Regions from separate parts of the Simplicispira sp. GW247-4R2A genome, predicted to be linked through region 2. Evidence: predicted binding sites of a transcription regulator. Region 2 holds the regulator's gene; the other holds the start of a gene.
The links. Region 2 encodes FNR, which switches genes on or off when oxygen is low (the NO sensors DNR and NnrR bind a similar motif). Its sites were predicted from a motif close to TTGATNNNNATCAA; they were not measured.

Region 1: a site for FNR is predicted at 2,134-2,147, ahead of AC07ZH_RS20325 (ribonucleoside triphosphate reductase). Genes of this name have one in related genera too.

What each region holds. Positions count from the first base shown of each region.
Region 1 is NZ_JBWKZM010000047.1:157-5,360, forward strand. Features, by position in the region: gene AC07ZH_RS20320 (DUF6600 domain-containing protein) at 1-1,924, opposite strand, end outside; gene AC07ZH_RS20325 (ribonucleoside triphosphate reductase) at 2,222-4,240, shown strand; gene nrdD (anaerobic ribonucleoside-triphosphate reductase) at 4,341-4,532, shown strand; gene AC07ZH_RS20335 (anaerobic ribonucleoside-triphosphate reductase activating protein) at 4,621-5,204, shown strand, end outside.
Region 2 is NZ_JBWKZM010000007.1:109,774-124,341, forward strand. Features, by position in the region: gene AC07ZH_RS07175 (sulfite exporter TauE/SafE family protein) at 304-1,125, shown strand; gene AC07ZH_RS07180 (putative bifunctional diguanylate cyclase/phosphodiesterase) at 1,092-3,533, opposite strand; gene AC07ZH_RS07185 (HD-GYP domain-containing protein) at 3,530-4,816, opposite strand; gene AC07ZH_RS07190 (sulfite exporter TauE/SafE family protein) at 4,935-5,669, opposite strand; gene hemN (oxygen-independent coproporphyrinogen III oxidase) at 5,671-7,053, opposite strand; gene fnr (fumarate/nitrate reduction transcriptional regulator Fnr) at 7,177-7,986, shown strand; gene AC07ZH_RS07205 (SWIB/MDM2 domain-containing protein) at 8,126-8,437, shown strand; gene AC07ZH_RS07210 (TonB-dependent receptor) at 8,766-10,889, shown strand; gene AC07ZH_RS07215 (Fe2+-dependent dioxygenase) at 10,905-11,594, shown strand; gene AC07ZH_RS07220 (alpha-hydroxy acid oxidase) at 11,664-12,812, shown strand; gene AC07ZH_RS07225 ((2Fe-2S)-binding protein) at 12,887-13,129, shown strand; gene AC07ZH_RS07230 (energy transducer TonB) at 13,268-13,972, shown strand; gene AC07ZH_RS07235 (MotA/TolQ/ExbB proton channel family protein) at 13,996-14,568, shown strand, end outside.

The DNA.
Region 1 (5,204 bases), on a different contig from region 2:
GGCCGCCGTGCCGATCCCGGTTCTCGGGCGCCTGAGCGCCACGCGGCGCTTGTGCGGGCTGTTGGCGCTGCGCTTGCCTCGGGGCCTGGCGCACTGGCGGCTCCTGTTGCGCACGCTGGGCCTGGGGTTGGGGTTGGCGCGCCTGCTGCGCACGCTGCTGCATTTGTTGCTCCTGCTGCAAGGGCTGTTGCTGTTGCTGCGCGCGCTGTTCCTGCTTCTGGGCGGCGCGGGCGGTCTGCTCATTGCGCACCTCTGAATCGCGCTGGGTGTTCTGCTCACGCTGCCCCTGCTCGGGCCGACGGACCGATGGGCGCCGCAGGTCTTGCGGCGCTGCGACTTCCGGGCGCGGCGGCGGCATGGCGGCGTTGCGCGGCGGCGGCTCATGGCGTTCGCGCGCAAACGGCGGCGCGCTGGCCTGCGGGGGCCGCAGCACCGGCACGGCCGGGGCATGGGCAGCGTTGGGCACGGCGGCGCCGCGCGCCAGTTCAGGGCGCTGTGACGGGCCGGGCAATGCCTCATGCCGCGACGGGGCCTCAGCCCGGCCCCGCGAGAAGGCCGGGTTGGAGGGGTTGGAGACCACACGCCGCTCCACCGCGCTGGCTGGCGGCGCGGGGTGTGCCTGCGTCAACCGCGAGGCGCCGAACACGCTGCGCGGGTCACGCGTCGGCGTCGGCGGGGCCACCACGCGGGCGCGCTCCAGCTCGCGCGCGGCCACTGGACGCGCACTGCCGCGCACATGCTGGCCCTGGGAAAACGCGGCTGCGGTCACCGCCGTCACGGCAGCCGGCAGGTGCTGGTAGCGGTAGCCGTTGTTGGCATTCGCGGTGTTGCGCGGCGTGTATTGGCCCCCAAACGGGTTCACGCGGCCCAGATAGGCCCTGCTGGCCCGGTAGCTCGGGCGCCAGGCCTCGCCGGGCGCCAGCGGAAACCAGGCCACGCCGGGCTGCGTGGCGCCGCCCACCGTGATGGCGAAGTTCACACCCCCAGCGCTGCCGCCGACAAAGCCCACCAGCGCGGGCGCGTAAACCGGGTGGGCGGCGCTGGCACCGGGCACCCAGCACCAGCGCGCGCCACGCTGGGCCCAGCGGCCGTAGTGGAATGGGGCAAAACCCCAGGGTTCGTCGTCGATCCAGGTCCAGCCCCAGGGCGCAATCGAGGCCCAGTGGCCGACGCGGTACGGCGCCCAATCCTGCACCGTCACGTGCGGCACCCAGACGGTGCCATACACCGGGTCGCTCTCCCAGTCGCCGTAGTTGTCCAGTTGCTGGTAGCCGATCACGTCGCGCGAGACATGGCGCGCCGCCAGCGACTGGTCTTCCGCCCGGTCGCGCGCCTCTGCCCAGCGGTCAAACGGGTCGAACGCTGGCGCGGTCTGCCCGGCGGCCTGCACCAGGTCCGCGCCCGCGAAGCTGATCTGCTGGCGCGCGCCCAGGCTGGCCGAGGCGCCGTTGCTGCCGTACACCACGGCGCTGCCCGATCGAACCGTCACGCGCGTGGTGCCGTCGCTCGGGTCCACGTCCAGCCGGTAGTCGCCCGGCTGTGAGGCGGTGAACGCCAGGTTGGGGGTATCGACCTCAAAGCGCTGGCCTGGCGGCAGGCTGCGCAGGCGCACGATCAGGCTGCCCTGGGTGAGCGCGAGCTGCACGGTCTGGTCGTCCAGCACGGAGAAAGCCAGGCTGGTCTGCCCATCCAGCCGCAGCGCAGTCGAGCCGATGTGCAGCTCAGAGCGCGCGCCCGTGTCGTTCCAGAGCCGGTCGCCCTGCGTCAACGGCCGGTTCAGCACCGCGCCGGCCCACTGGTCGAACCCGGCGGGTGCAAAGCTCACCGGCCCGTCAAAGGCGTTGAGCTGTGCCACGCGCCCCGGCGGGTCGCCAGCGGCTCCCTGCGCGAAGGCGCCCGTGCCGCACAGGGCAGCCAGCAGCATGAACAACAGCAGCGCCAGCCGCCCACGGTTTGGAAAAAAAGCCTTGGCATGCACGTTGTGACCCCCGCAGCCTGTGGTGGGGCAGCTGCGCTCTTTACCCCACTTCGTAGAACGCGCCAGCGCCGAGAAAGACAACCGGCACGGCCCCCAAACCGTCACCGGATGCAACGCGGTGCGCCGCGCCCAGGCCGCGCAAGCCGCTCCGCTGTTTGTGTTGAATCAAACTACAAATAGTGTTTTAACTATATCTTCAACACCATAGGTAGTGTTTTCTGCCGCAGACCTTTGGAGAATTGCATGGTATCCACCCTTGCCACCCTGCCGCGTGAAGTGCTCAAGCGCAGCGGCCACCGCGCCGCCTTTGATGCGGAAAAGATCCGCTCTGCCTTGCTGCGCGCAGGCGCCGCCACGGGCGAATTTTCGGCCGACGAAGCCGCCCTGCTGGCCGCGCAGGTGGGCAAGGTGCTGATCCACCGCTTCCATGGCGAGGCGCCCGGCATCGAGCAGATCCAGGACGTGGTCGAGCAGACCCTGATCGCCGCCAACCACCTGGCCACGGCCCGCGCCTACATCGCCTACCGCGACCGCCACGCCACGCTGCGCGCCGACCACCAGACGCTGGTGAACGTGGAAAGCTCGATCAACGAATACCTCACCCGCGCCGACTGGCGCGTGAACGCCAACGCCAACCAGGGCTATTCGCTCGGCGGGCTCATCCTCAACGTGGCCGGCAAGGTCACGGCCAATTACTGGCTGTCGCACGTCTACACGCCAGAAATTGGCGAGGCGCACCGCAATGGCGACATCCACATCCACGACCTCGACATGCTCAGCGGCTACTGCGCCGGCTGGTCACTACGCACCCTGCTCAACGAAGGCCTGAACGGCGTGCCGGGCAAGGTCGAGGCCGGCCCGCCCAAGCACATGAGTTCCGCCGTAGGGCAGATCGTCAACTTCCTGGGCACGCTGCAGAACGAATGGGCCGGTGCCCAGGCGTTCTCGTCGTTCGACACCTACATGGCGCCCTATGTGCGCGTCGATGCCATGGATTACGCCGCCGTGCGCCAGTGCATCCAGGAGCTGGTCTACAACCTCAACGTGCCGTCGCGCTGGGGTACGCAAACGCCGTTTACCAACCTCACCTTCGACTGGATTTGCCCCGACGACCTGCGCGAGCAGGTGCCGGTGATTGCGGGCAAGGAGATGCCGTTCAGCTACGGCGACCTGCAGGCCGAGATGGACCTCATCAACCGCGCCTATATCGACGTGATGACCACGGGCGACGCCAAGGGCCGCGTGTTCACCTTCCCCATCCCCACCTACAACATCACCAAAGACTTCCCGTGGGAGAGCGAGAACGCGCAATTGCTGTTCGAGATGACCGCCAAGTACGGCCTGCCGTACTTCCAGAACTTCATCAACTCCGAGCTGGAGCCGAACATGGTGCGCTCCATGTGCTGCCGCCTGCAGCTTGATTTGCGCGAACTGCTCAAACGCGGCAACGGCCTGTTTGGCAGCGCCGAGCAGACCGGGAGCCTGGGCGTGGTGACCATCAACTGCGCGCGCCTGGGCTATTTGCACGCAGGCAACGAACCCGCGCTGCTGGCCGCGCTCGATCGCCTGCTCGAATTGGGCAAGCAAAGCCTGGAGACCAAGCGCAAACTCATCCAGCGGCTCATGGACCAGGGCCTGTTCCCCTACACCAAGCGCTACCTGGGCACGCTGCGCAACCACTTCAGCACGCTGGGCGTGAACGGCATCAACGAAATGGTGCGCAACTTCACCGGCGACGCGCACGACATCACCAGCCCCCAGGGCCACCAGTTTGCCGTGCGCCTGCTGGACCACGTGCGCGCGCGCATCGTGCAGTTTCAGGAAGAAACCGGCCACCTCTACAACCTGGAGGCCACCCCCGCCGAAGGCACCACCTACCGCTTTGCCAAAGAAGACAAAAAGCGCTGGCCCGCCATCGCCCAGGCAGGCACCGCCAGCCAGCCGTACTACACCAACTCCTCGCAACTGCCCGTGGGCTGGACGGACGACCCCTTCGAGGCCCTGGCCCGCCAGGAAGAACTGCAAACCAAATACACCGGCGGCACCGTGCTGCACCTGTACATGGGCGAGCGCGTCTCCAGCGGCGCCGCCTGCCGCGAGCTGGTGCGCCGCGCACTCACGCGCTTTCGCCTGCCCTACATCACCATCACGCCCACCTTCTCCATCTGCCCTACGCACGGCTACCTGGAGGGCGAGCACAAGTTCTGCCCCCGCTGCGACGAAGAACGCCTGCAAGCCAAGCGCGAGCGCCTGGCAGCCTGAGGGCTTAAAACTTCAAGCAAAAACGGCACTTGGCGCTTGATGGATAAGCGCAAGTAGCTATCAATTCAATAGCATTTTCAACCACCGCAAGGAGATCGCCATGCACCCCACCACCACCCAACACACCACCCTGGCCGCCGCCAACGTGCAGCTCACCGACGCCGAACGCCAGCCCTGCGAAGTCTGGACCCGCGTCATGGGCTACCACCGCCCTGTGGCCAGCTTCAACATCGGCAAACAAGGTGAGCACAACGAGCGCCAGTTTTTTGCCGAAGCCCCCTGTGGCCGTTGACCTGCAAAGCCGCTCCCCGCGCCGGCCTGTGCCGGTGCCCGTGGTGACCGCGCACGCCGCGCACGCCGCGCACGCCGATGCCGCGTTGCTGCGCATCGGCGGCATCACGCCGCTCACCACCATCGACTTCCCCGGCCGCCTTGCCGCCGTGCTCTACGGCAAGGGCTGCCCCTGGCGTTGCGGCTACTGCCACAACCCCGAACTGCTCGACGCCACCACCCCCGCCACCGTGCCCTGGCCCGAGGTGCTGGCCTTCTTGCGCAGCCGCCAGGGCCTGCTCGACGGCGTCGTCTTCTCCGGCGGCGAACCCACGCTGCAAGCCGCCTTGCCCGCCGCACTGGCGCAAGTGCGCGCCCTGGGCTTTCAAACTGCGCTGCATACCGGCGGCATGTACCCCGAGCGCCTGCAAGCCCTGCTGCCCCTGCTCGACTGGGTGGGCCTGGACATCAAAGGCCCGCTGCACGCCTACGACGCCATCACCCGCACCCCCGGCAGCGGCGCCAAAGCCTTTGCATCATTGCGCCACCTGCTCGCTAGTGGCGTGCCCCATGAATGCCGCACCACCTGGCACGCGGGCCTGTTCAGTGTGGATGACCTGTTCGCCCTGGCCGACACGCTGGCCGATGCAGGCGTGGCCCACTGGGCGCTACAGGAATGCCGTGCGCCGGGCGC
Region 2 (14,568 bases):
ACCTTGTGCATCCGTGCGACGCCGGTGCCGTGCCAAGCCTACAATCAAGCGGTCTGCGGTGCTGTCGGGTTGTAATTCCTTGAACCAATGCTCATAGAGCCCGGGCTTGGTACATTGCTTGGTGAGCGTGATCATCTCGCGTCAGATGAACCCAACGTCAGGCTGCCCTCGCCCACCTGAACCCCCGGTTCAGGATGCCGGCTCGGCGGCATCCGCAGACACCTATGCCTTGAGCCACCAAGCGTTGCGACCCGCCCCAGGCAGCGCAAGTCTGGCGCCCTCCTCGCTTCATTTCCTCCTGTGATGATGTCCATTTCGCTCACCCTTTTGGCTGGTTTGGCCGTGCTCGGCCTGTTCACAGGGTTTCTCGCAGGCCTGTTGGGCATTGGCGGCGGCATGCTGCTGGTGCCTTTTCTTACCTACATCATTGGCCTGCAAGGCGTTGCCCCCGGTCTTGCCGTGAAGATGGCGATTGCAACGTCCATGGCCACCATCATGTTCACCTCACTCTCCAGCATGCGTGCCCACCACAGGCGCGGCGCGGTGCGCTGGGACATTGCACAGCGCCTGGCGCCAGGCATTGTGATGGGCGGTCTGGCCGCCAGTCTGGGCATGTTTTCGCTGTTGCGTGGTTCAGTCCTGGCCATCGTCTTCGCCATTTTTGTGAGTTTCTCCGCGCTGCAGATGCTGCGCGGAACCAAGCCTGCAGCCAGCAGGCAGCTCCCCGGAACCGCTGGACAGCTCGCCGCTGGCGGCAGCATCGGCTTTCTCTCGGGTCTGGTGGGCGCCGGGGGCGGCTTTGTCAGCGTTCCTTTCATGACCTGGTGCAACGTGCCCATCCACAGCGCTGTGGCTACCAGCGCGGCGCTCGGTTTTCCGATTGCGGCGGTCAACGTGCTCGGATACGTGCTGGCCGGCCGCTCGGAGGCAGGGCTTCCACCTGCTGCATTGGGTTACGTCTGGCTACCCGCACTGGCGGCGGTGGCCCTGTGCAGCGTGCTCACCGCACCGCTAGGCGCCCGGGTGGCACACCAGTTGCCCGTGGCGCAGCTCAAGCGCGTGTTTGCCAGCCTGCTGTTCGGCCTGGCAGCCTACATGCTCTGGAAGGGACTCAGGGCGGGCTGAGCCGAAGCCAGCCACTGCTCGAAATCGGGGGCGGTCATGGCCGCAGCACACAGGTATCCCTGGTAGTGGCTGCAATGCATGGATTGCAGGCTACTGCGCTGCGCCTGGGTTTCCACACCCTCGGCCACCACCGTGAATTTGAGCGCCTGGCCCAAGTGCACGATGGCACTGACAATGGCGCAGTCGCCCTCGTCGTCCGGCAGGCCGCGTACAAAAGATTGGTCGATCTTGAGCTTATCGATGGGCAGGTTTTTAAGATACGCCAAGCTTGAATACCCAGTACCAAAATCATCAATCGCCAGTGCAATGCCAAGGTCTGCAAGTGCATGCAGGCGCTGTGCTGCTTCCTGGGCATCTTGAAGCAGCATCGATTCGGTGAGCTCCAGTTCGAGACAGTGAGCGGGCAAGCGATGCTCCTGCAACAACTTGGCGATACGTTCGACAAAATCCGCCTGCCTGAGCTCGAGCGCCGACACATTGACCGACACCACAAGCGACAAGCCGGCGCGTGCCCAGTGGGCCGCCTGCATCACGGACTGCTCCAGGACCCAGGCGCCGAGTGTGACGATGTAGCCCGTATCTTCGGCCAGGGGAATAAAGGTGGCGGGGGACACCACGCCCATTTCTTCATCCGTCCAGCGCAGCAGCGCCTCCACACCGACGATGCGGCCCGAGCCCATCTCCACCTGGGGCTGGTAGTGCACCTGCATGGCGTGGCGGCCAAGGGCTTGGCGCATCGCGTGTTCGAGCTTCATGCGAGCCAACAGGTTGGCATTCATCTGCGGCTGATAGAAGCCGAAATTGCCTCGCCCGCGCTCCTTGACGCGGTACATCGCCGAGTCCGCCTGTTTGATCAGTTCGTCCAGCGACATACCATCCTGCGGATACAGCGCAACACCGATACTGCACTGGATGGAAAAGCTCATGCCATCGAGCGAATAGGGCAGCAACATCTCCTGCAACATGCGCCGCGCCACGTTTTCCGCGGCAGCGCTGTCGCTGGCGTGGATATAGGCGACAAATTCGTCCCCGCCCAGACGGCACAACATGTCGGTCTGGCGCAGGCAAATCTGCAGCCGCGCGGCAACGAGGCGCAGCACCCGGTCCCCAAACGCATGCCCCAGCGAATCGTTGATGATCTTGAAGCGGTCCAGATCCAGCACGAGGATGGCAAATCCGGCCTGCCCTGGCCGTGCGCCGCGCAATGCCGACTCGACGCGCTGCGACAGCTGCAGGCGATTGGGCAGGCCGGTGAGCACATCGCTGTAGGCCAGTTCGTCAATGCGCTTGCGTGCCGCATGGTGCTGCGTGAGGTCACGCACAAAACCGATACTTTGCCCGATGTTGCCAGCCGCATCGCGCAGCGCCACCCAGGCCAATTGCACAGCGCAGTCGTCATGCGAGGCGCGTGGCAAGGTCAGTTCACCCTCCCACACCAAGTTGTTCTGCCAGGCGAGCTGCACTTGCTCCATGAAAGCCGGCCCGCCCGATGTGCCAAACAGGCCCGCTGCCAGGCGGCCCAGGATGCCGGCGATGGGAATGCCCATGAGCCGCTCGAACTGAGGGTTGACCTGGGTGACTACCTGCCTTGCATCAGCAACAAAAATGGCATACGGGCTTGCCTCAAAGGTCAGCGACGCGATGCGCAGTGCGGCCTCCGACTGCGTTTGTTCGGTGATATCCCGAAACGAGTACACCCGCCCCGTCACACTGCCATGGCTGAGTTGCGGAACGCAGCGCCGCTCCACGATCTGGCCGCCGTGCAGTTCCAAAACGTCACGCGAGGGCGTTGCCGGGTCGCGCGCTATCTCATTGAGTCGGTCCTGGTACGGTCCGGGCGCCATGACCCGACTCGCGAGATAGGCATGCAGTGCTGCATCGTCGCGGCGCAATAACAGCGCCTGCGGAAGGTGCCAAATGCTGACCAGACGGTGGTTGAATGCACGAATGTGTCCGTCGAGGCCGCAGACCAGAATGCCATCGGCGACGGAATCCAATGTGGCGCGCAGCTCTGCCAAGAGGCGTTCGAGCTCTCGCTCAGCGCGCTGGCGCTCGCTCAAATCAAGCATGGTCACCAACATCGAACCAAGGCCGGGAGCCATGGTCAGCGGCGTGACACGGCGCATGACGGGCACCAGTTCGCCATCGGCGCGCAACACCACGGTCATCGATTCAATGCCGTCGGCCACCACCTGCCTGGTATCGGTCCAGAACAGATGATCCTGCGGCGTTGCAGCAAAGCGCTCGACTGAGGCGCCTTGCAATTCCTCACGAGGCAGCCCCAGCAAGCTCGCGGCACTGGGATTGGCAAACACGATGTTGCGTGCGCTTGCGTCCACCACCCAGACGGCCTCTTGCAGGTCGTCAAATGCGTTGTGCCATGACGGATCGATGGCGGTTCGGCTCACGGCGTCGCTTTCATGCCTTGTGCATCGACCGCACGCTCGAAAAAGTAGCAGATGCGCTTGCGTGGCGAGAGATAGTCCAAGGCCTCGCGCGGCAGTTGGGTAGGTTTGAGGCTGCGGCGAATGCCCAGTTCAGGCACTGTTTCAAGATCCAGGATGAGTGCCTGCTCCTTGGGAATCGCCGGATCGTGCACGATCACGCGCGGTCGCAGCGGACGCGAAGAATTGACCGACACCACAATGGCATAGCGGTCGTTGACGAGTTGCACCACAGAGCCCGGCGGGTACACGCCCATCATGCGGATAAAGACGCCCAACACCTGAGAATCAAATTGCGTCTTGCATTTGGCAAAAATGACAGACAGCGCCTCATGGGGCGTAAGCGCCTCTACTCCATGCACCGGGTTGCACAAGCGGTCGTAGTAGTTGACCAGACCCACGATGCGCCCGGCATTTCCAATCGCCTCGCCGCGCAGCCCCATGGGGAAACCGCTGCCATCGACCATCTCGTGGTGCTGTGCAATGCCGTCCAGCACGGCTGCAGGCAACTCCATTCGCCGGCCTATGTCGATCGAATAGCCCACGTGCTTCTGATAGCCCAGCAGATCGCCCAACGCCATGTCCTTGGTGCGCACCCATTGGTGCGGGGGCATGCGCGACTTCCCGATGTCGTGCAGCAAAGCGACCAAGCCAATGGCGCGCAGATCCCCAGGGCCAGCCCCTTGCGCCTTGCCCAGCAGCAAGCTGAGCACCATGACATTCACAGGATGCAGCGCATTGCGTTCGCCTACCCCCTCAGACAACAACCGAATCACCGAGTCACCGTTGACCAAAAGCCCATCCACGCAACGGCCCACCAGGGCTTCGCTTTGGGCACGTGCGTCCAAAGGCTGCTTGTCCGCCACAGAACCCACGCGAAGACAAGTTCGGGTAGCGGCCAGAAACTGTTGGTCACAGGCTGAAAGCGCCGCGTGCTGCGCCAGCAATTGCAGCTTCAACTGCTCAGCCGCTTCATCGCGCACGTTGTGTTGCGCTTCCTCGGTCCCTGCCTGTGTCCGGTCATCGCTGCGCACTGGCTCAGTGGAAGAGCGGTGAAATTCTGGGTCGCTGCGGGCGGGCAGGTAACGCACGGTGGGCAGCCCCAGGCTCCGGACAGTGTCTATTTGTTCCTGCGAGGCAATGCGAAAACTACCCAGCGGAAATGGGTGCTGCATCCAGTTGAGATCCAACTGGATGAACATGCCAACGCGGAGTTGGTCAATGGGAATTTCAATGGAGGCGTTCACATAGTGCCTTCGCACATCCACGTGCAAAGTGGAAACTATTATCGGGTGACAAAACGCAAACGATTCGCGCATTTACTTGCAAATGCAGCTTCAACGCAACACTGATGCAGTATGTTTGCTATTGACAAATGAGCGAGGGGCGGATTATCAGGTCGTGCCACAGCGCCCAGGCTGCGATGCCGCACAGCAGCAGCCCGCCCAGTCGGGTACCCCAGTCGGCACGCAACCGGTTGGCACGCTGGCGCAGTGCCAGCCAAGCCCAAGGCCCAGCCAGCAGCCACAGGCCGCTACCCACGGCAAACATGGCCATAGTGACCGCCCCTTGCAGGGCGCCGCCGCTAAGCGCCGCCACAAGCAACGCCGAATACAGCAGACCACAGGGCATCAGCGCCCAGAGGAAACCTGTGGCGAATACCCCACCAGGGGCGTCCACCAGAGGCCGCACGCGTCCCCACACGGATCGCCCTGCCGCCTCGACCCAGGCGGGCTGGCGCGCCAGCAGAAGCATCATCAGCCCCCAGGCCAGCACCGCGACGTGCATGAGAGTCCAGACCTGACGAAAGGCAGACGCCTGCTGCGTCACCCAGGCAAAACTCTGCATCGCAAATGCAATCAGCGCGCCCGCGCTGGCATAGCCACACAGCCGCCCCAGGTGGTAGGCCATCAGGCGCCTGCGGGCGCCGCGCGGGCTTTGCCAATGCAACGGCTGAACGTCGGCGCTTGCCATTGAGGCGGTGCCGGCCGGTAAGGTCGGGCGCGTCACGGCACTGCATGGCGCTGCGCACATGACCAGGCAGTGGGAGCCTCCGACGAGGCCCATCGCCAACGCTGTCCAGGCCAGCGAGCCGAGCACGTCAGATGATGCGCGAGAAGCGCGCGCGGTTGCGATCGGACTGCAGGTAACGGTCGAACACCATGGCAATGCCGCGCACGAAATACCAGCCCATCGACGTGACTTCAACGCCGTCGGGCTTCAAGGCGACCAAGCCCTGCTGCTCCATTTCGACAAGCTGCTCCAGCTCGCGTGCGAAATATTGGCGAAAGTCGATCAGCCAGGACTGCTCAACCGATTCGATGTTCAAGGCGCCTTGGCACATGATGGCCATGATCACCGCGCGGCGCACCAGGTCGTCCCGCGAAAGCGCCAAGCCGCGCACGATGGGCAAATGCCCCTGGTTAAGCCGGTCGTAGTAATCCTCAAGCGTCTTGGCATTCTGGCTGTAGGTCGCCCCCACCCGTCCAATGGCCGACACCCCGAGCCCGATAAGGTCGCAATCGGGCTGTGTGCTGTAGCCCTGGAAGTTGCGGTGCAGGCGCCCTTGCCGCTTGGCAACGGCCAGCGCATCTTCGGGAAGGGCGAAATGGTCCATTCCCACGTACACATAGCCAGCGTCCGTCAGGGCATCGAGCGAGCGCGAGAGCATGGAAACCTTGGCCGACCCCATGGGAAGATCGGCCCAAACAATGCGTCGCTGTGGCTTGAACCGCTCAGGCAGGTGCGCATAGGCATACAAGGCAATGCGGTCCGGGCGCAATTCCTTGATCTGCTCCAGCGTACGGTCGAAGGACTCAGGAGTCTGCTTGGGCAGGCCATAGATCAGATCGACGTTGACGGAATCAAAACCAATGGTGCGCGCAGCCTCCACCAGGGCGAACACCTGCTCGGCCGGCTGGATGCGGTGCACCGCCTTTTGCACGTCTGGATCGAAGTCCTGCACGCCAAAGCTCAGGCGATTGAAGCCCAGTTCCGCCAGCACCTTGAGCCGCCCGGCGTCTACGGTGCGCGGATCCACTTCAATGGAATATTCGCCCCCCGACACCAGCGTGAAGCTGCGCCGCAGCATGTCCATCAGCTCGCGCAATCCGTCATCGGACAAAAACGTGGGTGTGCCGCCACCCAGATGCAACTGGCTCACGATCGCGCCGGTGCCGCAATGCTGGGTATGCAGGTCGATCTCTCGGCTCAGGTAGCGCAGGTAGACGTCGGCACGGTCGTGGTGCTTGGTGATGATCTTGTTGCAGGCGCAGTAGTAGCACAGCGACTCGCAAAACGGGATGTGCACGTAGATGGACAAAGGCATGGCCTTTGCTGCGCTGCCCAGATGGCGCTGCTTCAAGGCCAGCACATAGTCGTCCTCGCCAAATGCCTCGACAAACCGGTCGGCCGTCGGGTACGAGGTGTAGCGCGGTCCGGAAACATCGAAACGGGTCAGCAATTCTGGCGTGGCAACGGTCATGGATTCTCCTGGAGAGGCGCTACTGTGCCCCACAGTAGAACGCAGCTTCTTGACCATAATCAAGAATGGACGGCGCCCCTTGGGGTTTGAAGGTACAGACTGCAATAGTTCATAATTTGATGTATGTCAGCATCCAGCACACCCACGGCTCGGCAACCCGCTGCGGCAAAAGCCTTGCCGACAAGCGATATTGCGCACATTCCCATCCAGGACGCATCGTCAACCTTCCGCGTTGCCTGTTCCAACTGCAATCTGCGTGAGCTCTGTCTGCCCGTGGGACTGTCGAGCGAGCAAATGGAGCGCGTGGATGATGTGGTGGCGGTGCGGCGCAAAATCAAGCGCGGCGGCATGCTGTTTCGCAACGGCGAGGCATTCACATCGCTCTACGCGATTCGCACGGGTTTTTTCAAGACCTGCGTGGCCACCGAAGATGGGCGCGATCAGGTGACGGGTTTTCAGATGGCGGGCGAGATCATCGGGCTCGATGGCATCGTCAACGACCACCACAGCTGCGATGCCGTGGCCTTGGAGGACGCCGAAGTGTGCGTCATGCCGTTTGACCGTATCGAAGAGATTTCGCGTGAAGTCACCGCCTTGCAGCACCATGTGCACAAGATCATGAGCCGCGAAATCGTACGCGAGCATGGCGTCATGCTGCTTTTGGGCAGCATGCGCGCGGAAGAGCGTCTCGCCGCCTTCCTGCTGAACCTGGTGCAGCGCCTGCATGCGCGCGGTTTTTCACAAAGCGAGCTGGTGCTGCGCATGACGCGGGAGGAGATCGGCAGCTACCTCGGCCTGAAGCTGGAAACCGTGAGCCGCACCTTCTCGAAGTTTGTCGAAGAAGGCATTGTCGAAGTCAAGCAGCGCCATGTGCGCATACAGGACCCCGAGGCGCTCAAGCGCATCGTCAACAGCCAGCAGGAATTCCGATAACCGTCCCCGGCGCTACACACAGACGCAAAAAAACCCTGTCTGCGCTTGGAAACCCGTTTTTTTGCCATTAGCATCCCTCTGCCAGTGGAGAAACAGGTTTTCGCTGGTCCATCGAACACCCAACCAGGAAAAAACCAACATGGCAACTGCAAAAAAAGCCCCGGCCGCTGCCGGCGCCAAGACGGCCGCTCCCGCAAAGAAGCGCACCCCCAACGCCGCCTTCATGAAGGCCCTCACGCCCAGCCCGGCCTTGGCTGCCGTCGTAGGCGCTGCACCGCTGCCCCGCACCGAAATCATCAGCAAGCTGTGGGTCTACATCAAGGCGCACAACCTGCAGGACGCCGCCAACAAGCGCATGATCAATGCCGACGCCAAGCTCAAGGAAGTGTTCGGCAAACCGCAAGTCTCGATGTTCGAAATGGCGGGCCTCATCGGCAAGCACGTGAAATAAGGCGCTTTGCGTTCACACTCAGGCCGGCTTTTGCCGGCTTTTTCACGCCATGCGCACCAATGCTGTTGGAAATCAGCATCATTGTTAACGCGAATAAATCTCATTTGATTTAGAATAATACTCTGTCACGAGGCACAGCCACGGTTTTCCCAGCCACTGCTTCTTGCGCCTGATGGGCCCACGCCCACCAAGACCCAAGACCCAAGTCCACAGCAACCGGAGAACCCTTTTGGCCCACGCTCGCACACCGCGCCCCCCTTCCCAACCCGCCTCGACGGCACCTTCAACGGCAGGCGCCGACAAGGCCTTGATTCCGCTGGGGGCCTTGATGCTGCTGGCAACCTGCAGCGGCTGGGCGCAAACCGCGCCCACGACCGGCGCGCAGCTCCCCACCGTCACCGTCAAGGGCAGCGCAGACATCCAGAACAAAGACACGCTCAAGCCCGCCACCACCACCATCGGCAAAGGCAAACAGGCCCTGCGCGACATTCCGCAGAGCGTGACCGTATTCACCGAGCGGCTCATGACCGACCGCAACCAGGACGACTTTCGCGACGTGCTGCGCAGCACGGCAGGCGTCACCTTCCAGGCGGGCGAGACCGGCGAGGAAGACATCCGCCTGCGCGGGTTCTCGCTTGGTCAGGCCGGCGACATTTATGTGGATGGCATGAAGGACGCCCCGCTCTACGAGCGCGACACCTTCAACAACGACAGCGTCGAGGTGCTCAAGGGCTCGGCCTCCATGCTGTTTGGCAAAGGCTCGACCGGCGGCGTGGTCAACCAGGTCAATAAGATGCCGCTGCTGATGGACCAGCACGAAATCAGCTACACGCTGGGCACCGGCCAGGAAAACCGGCTGACGGGGGACTTCAACTTTCTCACGGGCGAGAACGCCGCCTTTCGCCTCAACGCACTGGTGCACGACGAAAAGAACTACGGCGCCAAACAGCGCAAGCTCGGCATCGCCCCCACCTACAGCTGGGGCATTGGCACGCGCGATGAGTTCTCGGTGGGCCTTTATTCGCTCGGCATCAAGGGGCGGCCACTTTACAACCACCCGTGGTTCCTCAACGACGGCAAGCTGGTGCCTTCACTGCCGGCGCGCAACTACTACGGACTGGCCAGCGACAAGCTCGACACCTCGGCGCAGTACGTCACGCTGGCGCACACGCACCGGTTTGACGACAACGGCGAACTCAAGACGCGCCTGCGCCACGGCCGCTACGAGCGCGACTTGCTGGCCAGCGCCGTGCGCTTCGCCGCCGGCACCACGCAGGACAACCTGAGCGACAGCACCGTGATCACCCGCTCGCCCAAAGGGCGCCTGGGCATCAGCGAGCTGACGCAACTGCAAAGCGACTACACCAACACCTTCAACTGGGGCGGCCGCAAGCACGCGCTGATCGCTGGCGTGGACCTTTACCACGACGATGCCAAGCGCGACCAGCGCTACACCGGCACGGGCAGCATGCCCGACACCACCGTGGGCACGCCCGACGACGGCGCCGTACGCCCGACGCCGCGCGGCGAGCCGACGTTCAACACCTTCGACGCGAGCAACGTCGGCTTGTATGCGCAGGACACCGTGTCAGTGACCGACACCGTCAAGCTCCTCGGCGGCCTGCGCTACGACGACTTCAAGGCTTCGTACCACACGCCTACGGCGCTGTCGAATCAGCGCTCGGACGGCCTCTGGAGTCCGCGCGTCGGCATCATCTACCAGCCGAACGACAGCAGCTCGTACTACGCTTCCTACGGCACCTCCTACAACACCTCGGGCGACACCTACCAGTTTGGTCTGAGTGTCAATAACAGTACGGCACGCGCCTCCAACACGCCACCCGAGAAGAGCCGCAATTTCGAGATCGGCGGCAAGTTCGACCTGTGGGGCAAGCGGGCACTGCTCGGCGTCGCGGCCTTCTACAGCGAGAAATACAACGAGCGCAACACCGATCCGGATTCGGCCGCTACCCAGGAACTTCTCTCAGGCAAGCGCCACGCCGCAGGCATGGAATTCAACCTGGCCGGCCGCATCACGCCCAAATGGGAAGTGTTCTTCAACCACACCTGGATTCCCAGCGCCAGGATTGACGAGAGCAACGTAGCGCTTGCAGCCGGCGGCGGTGGCGCCCAAGTGAAGGGCGACCGGCCGGGCCTGACACCACGCCACAGCGGCAGCCTCTGGACCACCTATGCCGTGGCGCCGCAGTGGCGCCTCGGCGCGGGCGTGAACTACCGTGGCGAGCAGAACCCGGACGGCCAGCGCTCGGTCACGGCCGGCAGTTTTGCCGTGGTGGACGCCATGGTGGAATACACCGTGAACGACAAGACCAGCCTCAAGCTCAACGTCACCAATCTCACCAACAAGCTCTATGCCGACACGCTGTACCGCGGCTTCTACGCCCCAGGCGCCGCCCGCAGCGCACAGCTGACGGTCAAGACGCGCTTCTAAGGAAGCCTGCAGGCCATGTTTTTGCACCTCAAGAACCTGCTCATGGCAGAAGAAGTCGCGCAAATGCGTGGCCTGCTGGGGGACGACGCGCCCTGGGTGGACGGGCGCACCAGCGCCGGCACCCAGGCGCTGGCGCACAAGCGCAACCAGCAGTTGGCGCAAACCAGCGAGGCGGCCAGCACCCTGCGCCCCCTCGTGCTGGCCGCCTTGCAGCGAGACCCCCTGTTCTTCTCCGCTGCGCTGCCGCGCAAAATTTTCAACCCGCTGTTCAACCGCTACAGCGGCGACACCAACTTCTACGGCGCCCACGTTGACGGCGCCGTGCTGCGCTCCCAGGCCACGGGCGAATGGGTGCGCAGCGACCTCTCGTGCACCGTTTTTCTGAGCGATCCGCAGGAATACGACGGCGGCGAACTGCTGATCGCGCAGCCGGGGGGCGACCAGCGCATCAAGCTGCCGGCCGGCGACGCCATCCTCTACCCTGGCTCCACGGTGCATCAGGTGACGCCGGTGACGCGCGGCGCCCGCATCGCCAGCTTTTTCTGGGTGCAGAGCATGGTGCGCAGCACCGAGCAGCGCGAGTTGCTGTTCGCCATGGACATGGATTTGCTGCGCCTGCGCCAGCGTGTGGGTGAGAGCGACAGCGCTGTGGTGGGCCTCACGGGCACCTACCACAACCTGCTGCGCATGTGGGCGGACGCCTAGGCCTGCCACCCGAAATTGTTCTTATTTTGATAGCTGCTTGCGCAATACCCATAAGCGCTATAGGCCATTTTGACTCCAAATTCTCCTCGCACCCCGAAACAGGAGGCGCTGGCCCCCGACACGCTGACCCTGGCCGACCACGAACGCCATGCACGGGCGCGGCTGGACGCCAATGCCTGGGCCTATTTCAGCGGTGGCGCGGGGGACGAGCACACCCTCCACGCCAACCGCCAGGCCTGGGACAGCATCGCCTTGCTGCCGCGGGTGCTGCGCCCGCTGGCCGGTGGACACACCCGCTGCACGCTCCTCGGCCGTGAGCTGGCCCACCCGATCTTGCTGGCACCCGTGGCGTACCAGTGCCTGGCGCACCCGGACGGCGAAATCGCCACGGCCTGGGCGGCGGCGGCCCTTGGCGCCGGCATGGTGCTGAGCATGCAATCGAGCACCACGCTGGAAGCGGTGGCCTCAGCCATGGTCGGCGACCGGTCTGCCGGCCCGCTCTGGCTGCAGCTGTATCTGCAGCACGACCGCGCTCTGGTGCGTGAGCTGATTGCCCGCGCGGAGGCGGCCGGCTGCGAAGCGCTGGTACTCACCGTGGACGCACCGACCAGCGGCGTGCGCGACCGCGAGCGGCGCGCCGGTTTCGCACTGCCGCCCGGCATCCGCGCCGCCAACTTGAGCGCCATGGCAGCGCCGCCACCGATGCGCCTGGGCGCTGGCCAGAGTGCCCTGTTCGACGGCCTGCTCCAGCACGCCCCCACCTGGGACGACGTCGCCTGGCTGCAGGCGCAAACCCGTTTGCCGGTGCTGCTCAAAGGCGTGTTGCACCCAGAAGACGCGCGGCTTGCCGCCGCCCAGGGCATCGCCGGCCTGATCGTCTCCAACCACGGTGGCCGCACACTGGACACCGCGCTCAGCACTGCCAGCGCCCTGCCCCGCATTGCCGACGCCGTGGGCGGCGCACTGCCGCTGCTGGTCGATGGCGGCGTGCGACGGGGCACCGATGTGTTCAAGGCCCTGGCGCTGGGCGCCACAGCGGTGCTGGTCGGCCGCCCAGTGGTCTGGGGCCTGGCGCACGCCGGCGCAGCGGGCGTGGCCCACGTGCTGCGCGTGCTGCGCGACGAGTTGGAAGTGGCCATGGCGCTCACCGGTTGCGCCACGCTCGGCGGCATCAGCCGCGCGGCGCTGGCACCGGCACCCACAGCACCAGTCGTTTAAAAATTTGCTAATGCGACCGATTCGTATTTATAATAAACCACCTCAGCACCTTTCGGCCCCTGCGGCCTGTTGCCATGATCGTCTGCGTTTGCCGCCGAATTTCCGACCGCGAAATTGCCCGCCATGCCAAGGCTGGCATGGGTTTTGACGAAATTCAATGGGAGCTGGGCGTGGCCACCCAGTGCGGCCGGTGCGAGAATTGCGTCCGCGAGGTGGTTGCACAATGCGGCGCCGACAGCCCGGTGGCAGCCGTGCGCAATGAATCTCAGCTTGCCTGCGCCTGCGCGCAAGGCGGGACTTGCGCCTGCGCAGCCTGAGACTTGGGCATGCTGGCATTCGCGCTCTGCCTGTCGCTGGCCGCCGTAGGCCTGGCACTTTCCTGGATTTTTAGGCGCTGAATTGGTAGCAAAATTGGCTGCCAGAGCACGTACCGTGTGCGCTGGAAGCTATTCTTTTTGATGTCTTCTGATCATTTTTCACCCGCATCGCACAGCAAACGCAATGCCGCAGTCTTCGCCGGCATTGCCTTGGCGCATGGCGCTGCCTTGTGGGCGCTGCAAGCTGGGTTGAGCCACCAGCGGCCGATAGAAGTCATCGTTCCCGCAGTGCTGCTGAGCGAGTTCGTCGCACCGCCGGCACCTCCCGCCCCACCGCCGCCCAAGCCCGCAGCGCCACCGCCCGTTCCGGTGACCCAGCGCGTCAAACCTGTACCCAGACCCGCACCCGTTCGCGCACCAGAGCCCAGCCCGGCCCCCATCGCCAACGCGGCACCGGAGGCCCCCGTGGTGAGCACGCCTGCGCCGGCATCCGCGCCCGCTAATGCGCCGCCTGCGCCACCGGCGCCTCCCGCACCTTCGGCACCGCCGGCGCCACCCCGCATTGATCTGCCGTCGAGCAACGCGGCCTACCTGAACAATCCGGCTCCCGCCTACCCGTCGATCAGCAAGCGCATGGGCGAACAGGGCAAGGTGGTGCTGCGCGTGCTCATCAGCGCCGATGGGCGGCCGGAACAGGTGGAAATCAAGCAATCGAGCGGTTTTGACCGGCTGGACCGTCAGGCCCACGACACCGTTCTGCGCTGGCGCTTCGTACCGGGCAAGCGCAATGGCGTCGCCGAGGCCATGTGGTACCTCGTGCCGATCAACTTCGTTCTCGAATAATTAACGGATCTTCAGGAGTTTTCATGGAATCGCAATTCGGCTTGGCCAACCTCTGGAACCAGGGCGACCTGATCACGCGCGGCGTCGCGCTGCTGCTGCTGCTGATGTCCCTGGCCACCTGGGCTGTCATCGCCATCAAGGCGCTTGACATCGTGCGCTTCAAGCGCAACGCCCGTGCAGTTCAGACGTTCTGGCACAGCGACGATTTTGCGGCAGCACTCGCCACGCTGGGCACTGACCCGGCAAACCCGTTTCGCGCACTGGCTATCGAAGGGCGCGAGGCCACAGCGCACCACCGCAATACCAAGGGCCAGTTGCACGAGAGCCTGGATGTGAGCGACTGGGTCACCGGCAGCCTGCGCAACAGCATCGACGAATTCACGGCGCGCCTGCAATCGGGCCTGGCCATCCTCGCGTCGGTAGGCTCCACCGCCCCGTTCCTCGGGCTGTTCGGCACCGTCTGGGGCATTTACCATGCCTTGATCGCCATCGGCACCTCAGGCCAATCGACGATTGACAAGGTGGCCGGCCCCGTCGGCGAGGCCTTGATCATGACGGCGCTCGGCCTGGCCGTGGCCATTCCCGCCGTGCTCGGC